Regions from separate parts of the Phreatobacter stygius genome, predicted to be linked through region 2. Evidence: riboswitches for the same ligand, from Rfam matches in the RefSeq annotation. Region 2 holds a riboswitch; each other region holds the start of a gene.
The links. A riboswitch is a leader RNA that binds a small molecule or an ion and turns the genes downstream of it on or off. The one in region 2 is predicted to bind thiamine pyrophosphate.
Positions count from the first base shown of each region.

Region 1: it holds a riboswitch for thiamine pyrophosphate, as region 2 does, so the genes downstream of both, E8M01_RS28405 (FAD-dependent oxidoreductase) here and thiM (hydroxyethylthiazole kinase) in region 2, are expected to answer to the same signal.
Region 3: it holds a riboswitch for thiamine pyrophosphate, as region 2 does, so the genes downstream of both, thiC (phosphomethylpyrimidine synthase ThiC) here and thiM (hydroxyethylthiazole kinase) in region 2, are expected to answer to the same signal.

Region 1 covers NZ_CP039690.1:6,022,861-6,026,128, reverse strand. Annotated here, with positions in the region: gene E8M01_RS28415 (thiazole synthase) at 1-665, opposite strand, end outside; gene thiS (sulfur carrier protein ThiS) at 670-867, opposite strand; gene E8M01_RS28405 (FAD-dependent oxidoreductase) at 864-1,880, opposite strand; TPP riboswitch at 1,869-1,994, opposite strand; gene E8M01_RS28400 (tetratricopeptide repeat protein) at 2,161-3,268, shown strand, end outside.
Region 2 covers NZ_CP039690.1:399,315-402,582, reverse strand. Annotated here, with positions in the region: gene E8M01_RS01965 (AMP-dependent synthetase/ligase) at 1-474, shown strand, start outside; gene E8M01_RS01960 (SDR family oxidoreductase) at 471-1,316, shown strand; gene E8M01_RS01955 (Lrp/AsnC ligand binding domain-containing protein) at 1,367-1,603, opposite strand; TPP riboswitch at 1,714-1,819, shown strand; gene thiM (hydroxyethylthiazole kinase) at 1,843-2,595, shown strand; gene thiD (bifunctional hydroxymethylpyrimidine kinase/phosphomethylpyrimidine kinase) at 2,636-3,268, shown strand, end outside.
Region 3 covers NZ_CP039690.1:2,977,654-2,980,921, reverse strand. Annotated here, with positions in the region: gene E8M01_RS13805 (DUF1036 domain-containing protein) at 1-135, opposite strand, end outside; gene argB (acetylglutamate kinase) at 62-946, opposite strand; TPP riboswitch at 1,140-1,265, shown strand; gene thiC (phosphomethylpyrimidine synthase ThiC) at 1,426-3,268, shown strand, end outside.

The DNA of each region.
Region 1 (3,268 bases), 1.7 Mb from region 2:
AAGGCCCTTGCCATAGCGACGGGATCGGCGGCCTTGGCGATCGCGGTGTTGAGCAGCACCGCGTCGAAGCCGATCTCCAGCGCTTCCGCCGCATGCGAGGGCGCGCCGAGGCCGGCATCGACCACCAGGGTCAGCTCGGGCAGCCGGTTGCGCATCAGTTCGAGCGCCCGCCGATTGGTGATGCCGCGGGCGCTGCCGATGGGCGAGGCCCAGGGCATGATCACCCGGCAACCGGCATCGGCCAGGCGCAAGGCCACGCCCAGGTCCTCGGTGCAATAAGGAAACACCTCGAAGCCATCCTTGATCAGGATGGCGGCCGCCTCGACCAGGCCAACCACGTCCGGCTGCAGGGTGTCGTCATCGGCGATCACCTCGAGCTTGATCCAGGGCGTCTCGAACAGCTCGCGCGCGAGCTTCGCCGTGGTCACCGCATCGCGCACGCTGCGGCAGCCCGCGGTATTCGGCAGCACGGCGACGCCGAGCTCCTGGATCAGCGACCAGAAGCCCTGGCCGGTGCCACCGCCGGCGCTTTCGCGACGGACCGAGACGGTGACGATCTCGGACCCCGCGGCGCGCACCGCCTCCTGCATGATGGCGGGTGACGGATAGAGCGCCGTGCCGATCAGCAGGCGCGAGGTGAACGAACGTCCGTAGAAATCGACCATGGTCTCAGCCGCCCTGGCGCGGCGTGATGATCTCGACCGCGTCGCCGTCCTGCAGCGCGGCTTTCGCCCAGGCGGCGCGTGGCACCACCTCGTGGTTGACCGCAATGGCGAGATGGCGGTGCTGGTATTCGAGCTCCTCCAGCAAGGCCGGCAGGCTGGTGGCCGCCGTTTCGGTTTTTTCGCCGTTGACGATCAGGATCATGACATCACCTCGTTGTCGATTGAGCCGTGTTGCAGACCTTGCCGCACCTGCGCGAGCGTCAGTTCGGCGAGCGCCGGCGCGATGAGAAACCCGTGGCGGTAGAGCCCGTTGACCGCGATCATCCGGCCGTCGACGGAAATCCGCGGGTGGTTGTCCGGAAAGGCCGGCCGGAGCGCCGAACCGAGTTCGACAATGCGCGCCTCGGCGAAAGCCGGATGCAGCGCATAGGCCGCGGTCATCAGTTCCAGCGCCGAGCGCAGGCTGACCCCCTGGCTTTCGCTCTCGATCGAGGTTGCGCCAATCAAAAACAGGTTGCCGGCACGCGGCACCACGTAGAGCGGCCAGCGCGGATGCAACAGCCGGACCGGCTGGGACAGCGCGATCTCGGTGGTCTCGATCAGCACGGTCTCGCCCTTGACGCCGCGCAGGGCCGGCTGGCGGTCGCGGCCGGCGAGCCCGCGGCAATCGATCGTCAGGCCGGCACAATCGGCCGGTTCGCGCCTGGCGCCGAAGACGATCTCGCCGCCCGCCTGGGCGATGAGCCGGCGCAGCGCCGGCATGACCCGGCGCGGTTCGACATGGCCTTCGCCGGGAAAATGCAGGGCATCGCGGAAACGCCCGGCGAGCGCCGGTTCGAGCGCGGCGAGACGTTCGGCGTCGAGCCGGACATGGCCCTCGGTCATGCCGGCGAAGCGCTCGAAATCGGCCCGGTCGCGCGTATGGGCGACCACCAGCGAGCCATTGAAGGCAAGCTCGGGCAGCGCGTCGCGCCAGAGCGACAGGGACCGGATGCCGAGCCTGGTCACCACGTCGTCGGCGGCCTCGCGCTCGCACCAGGGCGCCAGCATGCCGCCAGCCCAATGACTGGTCGCCTGGCTCATTGCCTCGTCGCCCCGCTCGAACAGCGTGACCGCGTAGCCGGCGCGGGCAAACAGCAAGGCTTGCCAGAGCCCGGCTATGCCGGCTCCGATAATGCTGACCTGTGCATGGCGTGCTGACGTGTCGTGACGCATCCCTGTCCCTCCGCCGGCATGATCCGGATCAGGTTCAAGGGTCGCCACCGTGCCGGCGTCCATGCCGGCCTTGCAGCCTCTCAGCCCCGTCGCGGGGCTCCCCTCAGAGTTCACTTGAATCTGGCCTCCTCCCCCGGTCCCGTCAACCCCTGCCCGCGGGCAATGGACAATCACGCGCCAATGGCGTGAGCTTGGCGCGGGCCGGCCAAAAGCGAATCCAGGCCGCCGGTCGGATGCGAGAGGAGCCGGGACAATGCCCAGGGATTGTCGTGGACTGACCATGACCTGCGCGTCGGACGCCGCGGCGGTGGCCTTCGACCATGCGGTGGCGGGCTATCTGACCTATCGGCTGGACACGGCGGCCCGGGTGAAGGCCTGCTTGGCGGTCGATCCGGACTTCTGCCTCGCCCATGTGCTGCGCGGCTACCTGACGCTGGCCGCGTTCAATCTCGCAACCGTGCCGGCGGCGCGCGAGGCGCTGGCGCTGGCAAAAACCGCCGCCGTCAACGCCACGGCGCGCGAGCAGGCCCATGTCGCGGCGCTGGAAGCCTGGGTCGACGGCCGGCTGGACGAACTGCTGGCCCGCTGGGAAGCCATCGTGGCGCGCCATCCGACCGATGTCCTCGCCTTCCGCCTGCACCATTTCAACGCCTTCTGGCTCGGCCGTCCCGAGCAGATGCTGGCTGTCGTCGAAGCGACCTTGCCGCATTGGGAGCTGGGCCTGGCCGGCCGCGGCGCGGTGCTCGCCTGCCGGGCCTTCGCCAACGAGGAATGCGGCAACTACACGGTGGCCGAAAATTCCGGCCGCGAGGCGATCGCGCTCGACCCCGGCGACATCTGGGCGACCCATGCGGTGGCCCATGTCATGGAAATGCAGGGACGGCGCAGCGAGGGCATCCTGCTGCTGCGCGACCTGGAGCCGCATTGGCAGGGCGGCAACAACCTCAAGCATCACCTGTGGTGGCATCGCGGCCTCTACCACCTCGAACGCGAGGAGTTCGACGAGGTCCTGGCGCTCTACGACAAGGGCTTCCGCAACCTCGGCTCGCCCATCGTCGAGATGCAGCCCGACCTCTATATCGACGTGCAGAATGCCGCTTCCATGCTGTTCCGGCTGCAATTGCAGGGCGTCGATGTCGGCGACCGCTGGATCGAGCTCGCCGACAAGGCCGAGGGCCGGATCGGCGACTGCCTCAACGCGTTCACCTTGCCGCATTGGATGATGGCGCTGGTCCATACCGGGCGCTACCAGGCCGCCGAGGCTTTCCTGGCCGGCCTCGAGGCGGCGGCGGCCGGATCGGATACGATCGCCGGCCTGGTCCGGCTCTATGCCCTGCCGATCTCGGCGGCGGTGCTCGCCCATGGCCGGGGCCGCTACCAGGAGGCGG
Region 2 (3,268 bases):
GTCGGCCGCTTCGACGATCAGGGCCTGCTCAGGATCGTCGACCGGCTGAAGGACATCATCATCACCGCCGGCGGCAAGAACATCACCCCGTCGGAAATCGAAAACCAGCTGAAGTTCAGCTCCTATATTTCCGATGCCGTGGTCATCGGCGACCGCAAGCCCTATCTGACCTGCCTGGTCATGCTCGACCACGACAATGTCGCCAAGTTCGCCCAGGACAAGAGCATTCCGTTCTCGAACTTCGCCAGCCTGACGCGGGCGCCCGAGGTGGTTGCCCTGATCGAGGCCGAGATCGCCCGCGTCAACGGCCAGTTCGCCCGGGTCGAGCAGGTCAAGCAGTTCCGCATCATCGACCGCGTGCTGACGCCCGAGGACGAGGAGATCACCCCGACGATGAAGCTCAAGCGCAAGTTCGTGCACGAGAAATTCGCCGAGCTCATTGCCGGCATGTACCAGACGGCCAAACCCCAATGACCGAGCACGCAGCGGTTCACGGCGACCTGCTGCCGCGCGATCTGTTCGCGCGCCGGACGGTGTTCGTCACCGGCGGCGGCAGCGGCATCAATTTCGGCATCGCCCAGGCCTTCGCGCGGCACGGCGCGGCGGTCGCCATTTGCGGCCGCTCGCCGGAGCGGCTGGACGGCGCCCGGGTCGCCCTCGAAGCGCTCGGCGGAAAGGTCTTCGCCAGGACCGCCGATGTGCGCGATGCCGGCCAGCTGAAGGCCGCCATCGACGGCGCCGGCGAGACGCTCGGCGATATCGGCGTGCTGGTCTGCGGGGCGGCCGGCAATTTTCTCAGCCCCGCCGAGACGCTGTCACCGAACGGCTTTCGCACCGTCGTCGACATCGACCTCTGCGGCTCGTTCAATGCCGCGCGCCTGGCCTTCGACCAGTTGAAGCGCAGCCGCGGCTCGGTGGTCTTCATCACCGCGCCGATGGCCCACATGGCGCATGCCTATCAGGCCCATGTCGGCGCCGCCAAGGCGGGCGTCGAGATGCTGATGAAAAACCTGGCGCTGGAATGGGGGCCTTTCGGCATCCGGTCGAACAGCGTCGTTCCGGGCCTGGTCGGCGACACCGAAGGGCTGCGGCGCATTTCCGCCCCGGGCGACCATGCGCGTTATCTCGACCACATCCCGCTGCGGCGCATGGGCCTGGTCGAGGATGTCGCCCAGGCGGCGGTCTTCCTGGCCTCGCCTTTGGCGACCTATATCACCGGCACGTCGCTTGCGGTCGACGGCGGCCAGGGGCTGCCGGGCTCGGCCTTCTTCAACGCCAACGGCGCCGACCTCCTGGCCGCCAACCCGCGCGCCTGACCCAAGCCCGCGGCGATGCATGGCCTTCGCCGACCGGCGATCCCGCGGCTTCAGAACGCCTTGAAGGTGATGATCGTGTGGGTGTCCTGGATGCCCGGAATGATCTGCACCTTCTCATTGACGAAATGGCCGATGTCGACGCCGGTCTCGACATAAAACTTCACCAGCAGGTCGAAATTGCCGGCGGTCGAATAGATCTCGGACGCGATCTCGCGGTCGGCGAGCTGGGCGGCGACCTCGTAGGACTTGCCGAGCTGGCATTTGATCTGGACGAAAAAGGGGATCATGGCGTGCCTCGTTGCGGTCAGGGAGATTCCATGACGGACGGGATGTTCGCAAGGGCGCTGTGCGTGGTCCACCCTTGCACCCGGGTTCTGCTTGGCCTACCACGTCGGGAGTTGTCTCGTCGGGGTGCCCTCAAAGGGCTGAGAGACCGTTCAACGGTCAACCCGTCGTACCTGAACCGGGTCATGCCGGCGGAGGAAACCGAGATGGATATCAGGCTCGCCTTGAACGGGGGGCGGTGATGGCCGCAGCCGCACTGGCCTGGAATGCCGCAGCCCTGATCGACAAGATCCGGGCGCGCCGCCCGCGCATCCACTGCATCACCAATGGGGTTGCCCAGGGCTTCACCGCCAATGCCCTGCTGGCGATCGGTGCGGTGCCCTCGATGACCACCTCGCCGGAGGAGATCGGCGCCTTTGTCGGCGGCGCCGACGCGCTCCTGGTCAATCTCGGCACGCTCGACGAGGGCCGGCGCCAGGTGATCCGGCTGGCGATCGGGGCGGCCAAAGCCAAGGCGCTGCCCTGGGTGCTCGACCCGGTGTTCATCGAACGCTCGCCGAGCCGGGCCCTGTTCGCCCGCGAGATCGCGGCGGCCGGGCCGACCGTCATCCGCGGCAACGAGGCCGAGATCGCCGCCTTGAGCCAGGGCCGGCCGGTCGACGCTTTTGCGCTGGGCTTGAAGACCGTCGTCGCGGCGACCGGCGCGACCGACCATGTGATGGACGGCGCGCGCGTGGCCGGCACGCCCAACGGCCATCCGCTGATGGCCAAGGTGACCGCCATGGGCTGCGCCGGGGCGGCGATCATCGCGGCCTTCCTGGCGGTCGCCGAGGATCCGTTCGAGGCCTGCGCCTGCGGCCTGGTGGCGGTCGGCGTCGCCGGCGAGATCGCGGCGGAACAGGCAGCCGGCCCCGGCAGTTTTGCCGTCGCCTATCTCGATGCGCTGCACGGGCTGGAGTCCGGCAAGCTCGCCACCCGCGCGCGGGTCGTCTGACGCGCCGGAGCGAAGACCACTGTCCAAGGGAGGATCGGCCATGACGGCGATCGCGGTGACCATTGCGGGTTCGGATTCCGGCGGCAGCGCCGGCATCCAGGCCGACCTCAAGACCTTTTCCGCGCTCGGCGTCTATGGCGCCAGCGTGATCACCGCGCTGACCGCCCAGAACACCATGGGCGTGCAGGGCATTTTCGACGTGCCAGCGGATTTCATCGCGGCCCAGATCGATTCGGTGTTTTCCGATCTCGCCGTCAGGGCGGTGAAGATCGGCATGCTGTCGCAGCCGCAGGTGATCGAAACGGTCGCCGCCGGGCTGAAGCGCCACAACGCGGTGAATGTCGTGCTCGACCCGGTGATGGTGGCGGCCTCCGGCCATCGCCTGCTCAACCCCCAGGCGATCAGCGCGCTGAGCACCGTGCTGATCCCCGAGGTCATGCTGATCACGCCCAATCTCCTGGAGGCGGCCGCCCTGCTCGACCAGCCGGTCGCCATGGGCGAGGACGACATGCTGGCGCAAGGCCGGATGCTGATCGCCCGCGGCGCGCGCGCCGTGCTGATGAAGGGCGGCCACGGCACCGGGCCGACCAGTGTCGATCTCCTGGTGCTGCCCGACCGGGTGGCGCGGCTGGAAGCGCCGCGGATCGTCACCAAGAACAGCCACGGCACCGGC
Region 3 (3,268 bases), 2.6 Mb from region 2:
ACTCGGCGCCAAGCCACCCGGCACCAGGCCGGCAAGCGGGCGGATGGCGCGGCCGGCCGGCTCAGGCGTGGATGAGGGTGCCCGCGCCACCATGGGTGAGAAGCTCCACCAGAACCGCATGCGGGGTCTTGCCATCCAGGATCACCACGCCCTCGACGCCGCGCTCGATGGCATAGATGCAGGTCTCGATCTTCGGGATCATGCCGCCGGTGGCGGTGCCATCGGCGATCAGCCGCCGGCAATCATCGACCGACAATTCCTTGATCAGGTTCTTGTTCTTGTCGAGCACGCCGGGCACATCGGTCAAAAGCAGCAGCCGCTTGGCGCCGAGCGCGCCGGCAATGGCGCCGGCAAAGGTGTCGGCATTGACGTTGTAGGTGTCGCCCTCCTTCGAGGTCGCGACCGGCGCCAGCACCGGGATCAGCTCCTTGCCGAGCACGGTGTCGAGCACCTTGGTGTCGACCTTGTCGGGCTCGCCGACAAAACCGAGATCGATCGCCTGCTCGATATTGGAATCGGGATCGCGGGCGGTGCGGCTGACCTTCACCGCCTTGACCATGTCGCCATCCTTGCCGCAGAGCCCGATGGCCTTGCCGCCGGCGGCATTGATGAAACCGACGATCTGCTTGTTGATCGAGCCGGCGAGGATCATCTCGACGATTTCCACCGTCGGCTTGTCGGTGACGCGCAGGCCGTCGACGAACTGGCTCTTGATGCCGAGCTTGGCCAGCATCTGGCCGATCTGCGGGCCGCCGCCGTGAACCACCACCGGATTGATGCCGGACTGTTCGAGCATGACGATGTCGCGGGCAAAGGAGCGCGCGCCTTCTTCGTCGCCCATGGCGTGGCCGCCATATTTCACCACGATGATCTCGTCGTCATATTTCTGCATATAGGGCAGCGCCTCGTTGAGGACGCGGCCGATGTCATGGGCATCAACGGACATGGCGGACTCCGGCGATCGCCGCGATAGCGGCAAGTTCCTGGGGCGACAAGACGCGGGCGTCTTAGCCGATTTGGAGCCTCAGGTGAAAGGGAAGATCGGGGCAATTGCGCAATTGCCTGCCGCGCAGGACGGCCGCCCCGCCCTTCGCCACGGCGGCGCGGCTTGACTTCGGCCGTCAAGACGTCACATTCGGCACCGCTCCAAGGGGAGCCCCGTGAGGGGGCTGAGAGGCCACGACGCCAGAAACCATCCTGGCACCGTGGCGACCCTTGAACCTGATCCGGGTCATGCCGGCGGAGGGATGGGACGCATGCCGACTTCGCTCTTTGCGCGTCAAACGCCCGTGCTCGCAGTGGTTGCTGCGCGCACGCCGTTTGTGTTGGCCGGGCCGACCAGCCGGAAACCGCATGCCGCCGGCGCCTCGATGGCTCTCGTCAGCCGACCCCGCCAACACCCGCACCCTCAAGGGAGCACGCGTCATGAATGCACCTGTCAAAGACATCAAGGCCGCCGTGACCACCGGGCCGATGCCCGCCTCACGCAAGATCTTCGCGATCCCCGATTCCGCCCCTGATATCCGGGTTCCTCTGCGCGAGATCGCGCTGACCGAAGGCTCCGGCGAAGCGCCGCTGGCGGTTTATGACACGTCCGGTCCCTATACCGACCCGGATGTCGTCATCGACGTCGAAAAGGGCCTGTCGCGGGCCCGCGAGACCTGGGTGACCGAGCGCGGCGGCGTCGAGCGTTATGTCGGCCGCGAGATCAAGCCGGAAGACAACGGCCATGCCGGCAAACATCTGGCGCGCGCCTTTCCGGTGGTCAACCAGCCGCTGCGCGGCCTGCCCGGCCAGCTGATCACCCAATATGAATTCGCCCGCGCCGGGATCATCACCAAGGAGATGATCTATGTCGCCGAGCGTGAAAATCTCGGCCGCAAGCAGGCGCTGGCCGATGCCGCGGCGACGATTGCCGACGGCGAGAGCTTCGGTGCCGAGATCCCGGCCTTCATCACGCCGGAATTCGTCCGCTCGGAGATCGCCCGCGGCCGCGCCATCATCCCCTGCAACATCAACCACCCCGAATTGGAGCCGATGATCATCGGCCGCAACTTCCTGGTGAAGATCAACGCCAATATCGGCAATTCCGCCGTGTCCTCGTCGATCGAGGAAGAGGTCGACAAGCTGGTCTGGTCGATCCGCTGGGGCGCCGACACGGTGATGGACCTCTCCACCGGACGCAACATCCACAACACGCGCGAATGGATCATCCGCAATTCGCCGGTGCCGATCGGCACGGTGCCGATCTACCAGGCGCTGGAAAAGGTCGACGGCGACCCGGTCAAGCTGACCTGGGAGGTCTATCGCGACACGCTGATCGAGCAGTGCGAGCAGGGCGTCGACTATTTCACCATTCATGCCGGCGTCCGGTTGGCCTATGTGCCGCTGACCGCGAAAAGGGTCACCGGCATCGTCTCGCGCGGCGGCTCGATCATGGCCAAGTGGTGCCTGGCGCATCACAAGGAAAGCTTCCTCTACACGCATTTCGACGAGATCTGCGACATCATGCGGGCCTATGACGTGTCGTTCTCGCTCGGCGACGGCCTGCGTCCGGGCTCGATCGCCGATGCCAATGACGCGGCCCAGTTCGCCGAACTGGAAACGCTCGGCGAATTGACCCAGATCGCCTGGAACAAGGGCTGCCAGGTGATGATCGAGGGGCCCGGCCACGTGCCGATCCACAAGATCAAGGTCAATATGGAAAAGCAGCTGAAGGCCTGCGGCGAGGCGCCGTTCTATACGCTCGGGCCGCTGACGACCGACATCGCGCCGGGTTATGACCATATCACCTCAGGCATCGGGGCGGCGATGATCGGCTGGTTCGGCTGCGCCATGCTCTGCTACGTCACGCCGAAGGAACATCTCGGCCTGCCCAACCGCGACGACGTGAAGGTCGGCGTGATCACCTACAAGATCGCGGCCCATGCCGCCGATCTCGGCAAGGGCCACCCGGCGGCGCAGCTGCGCGACGACGCCCTGTCGCGCGCCCGCTTCGACTTCCGCTGGGAGGACCAGTTCAATCTCGGTCTCGACCCCGACACGGCCCGCTCGTTCCACGACGAGACCCTGCCGAAGGAAGCGCATAAGGTGGCGCATTTCTGCTCGATGTGCGGGCCGAAATTCTGCTCGATGAAGATCACCCAGGACGTCCGCGACTATGCCGCGACCCTCAACGACCAACAGGTCGGCATGGCGCAGATGAGCGAGAAGTTCCTGGAGATGGGGGCTGAGGTCTATGTCGAGGCCGATGCCGTGAAAGCCAGCA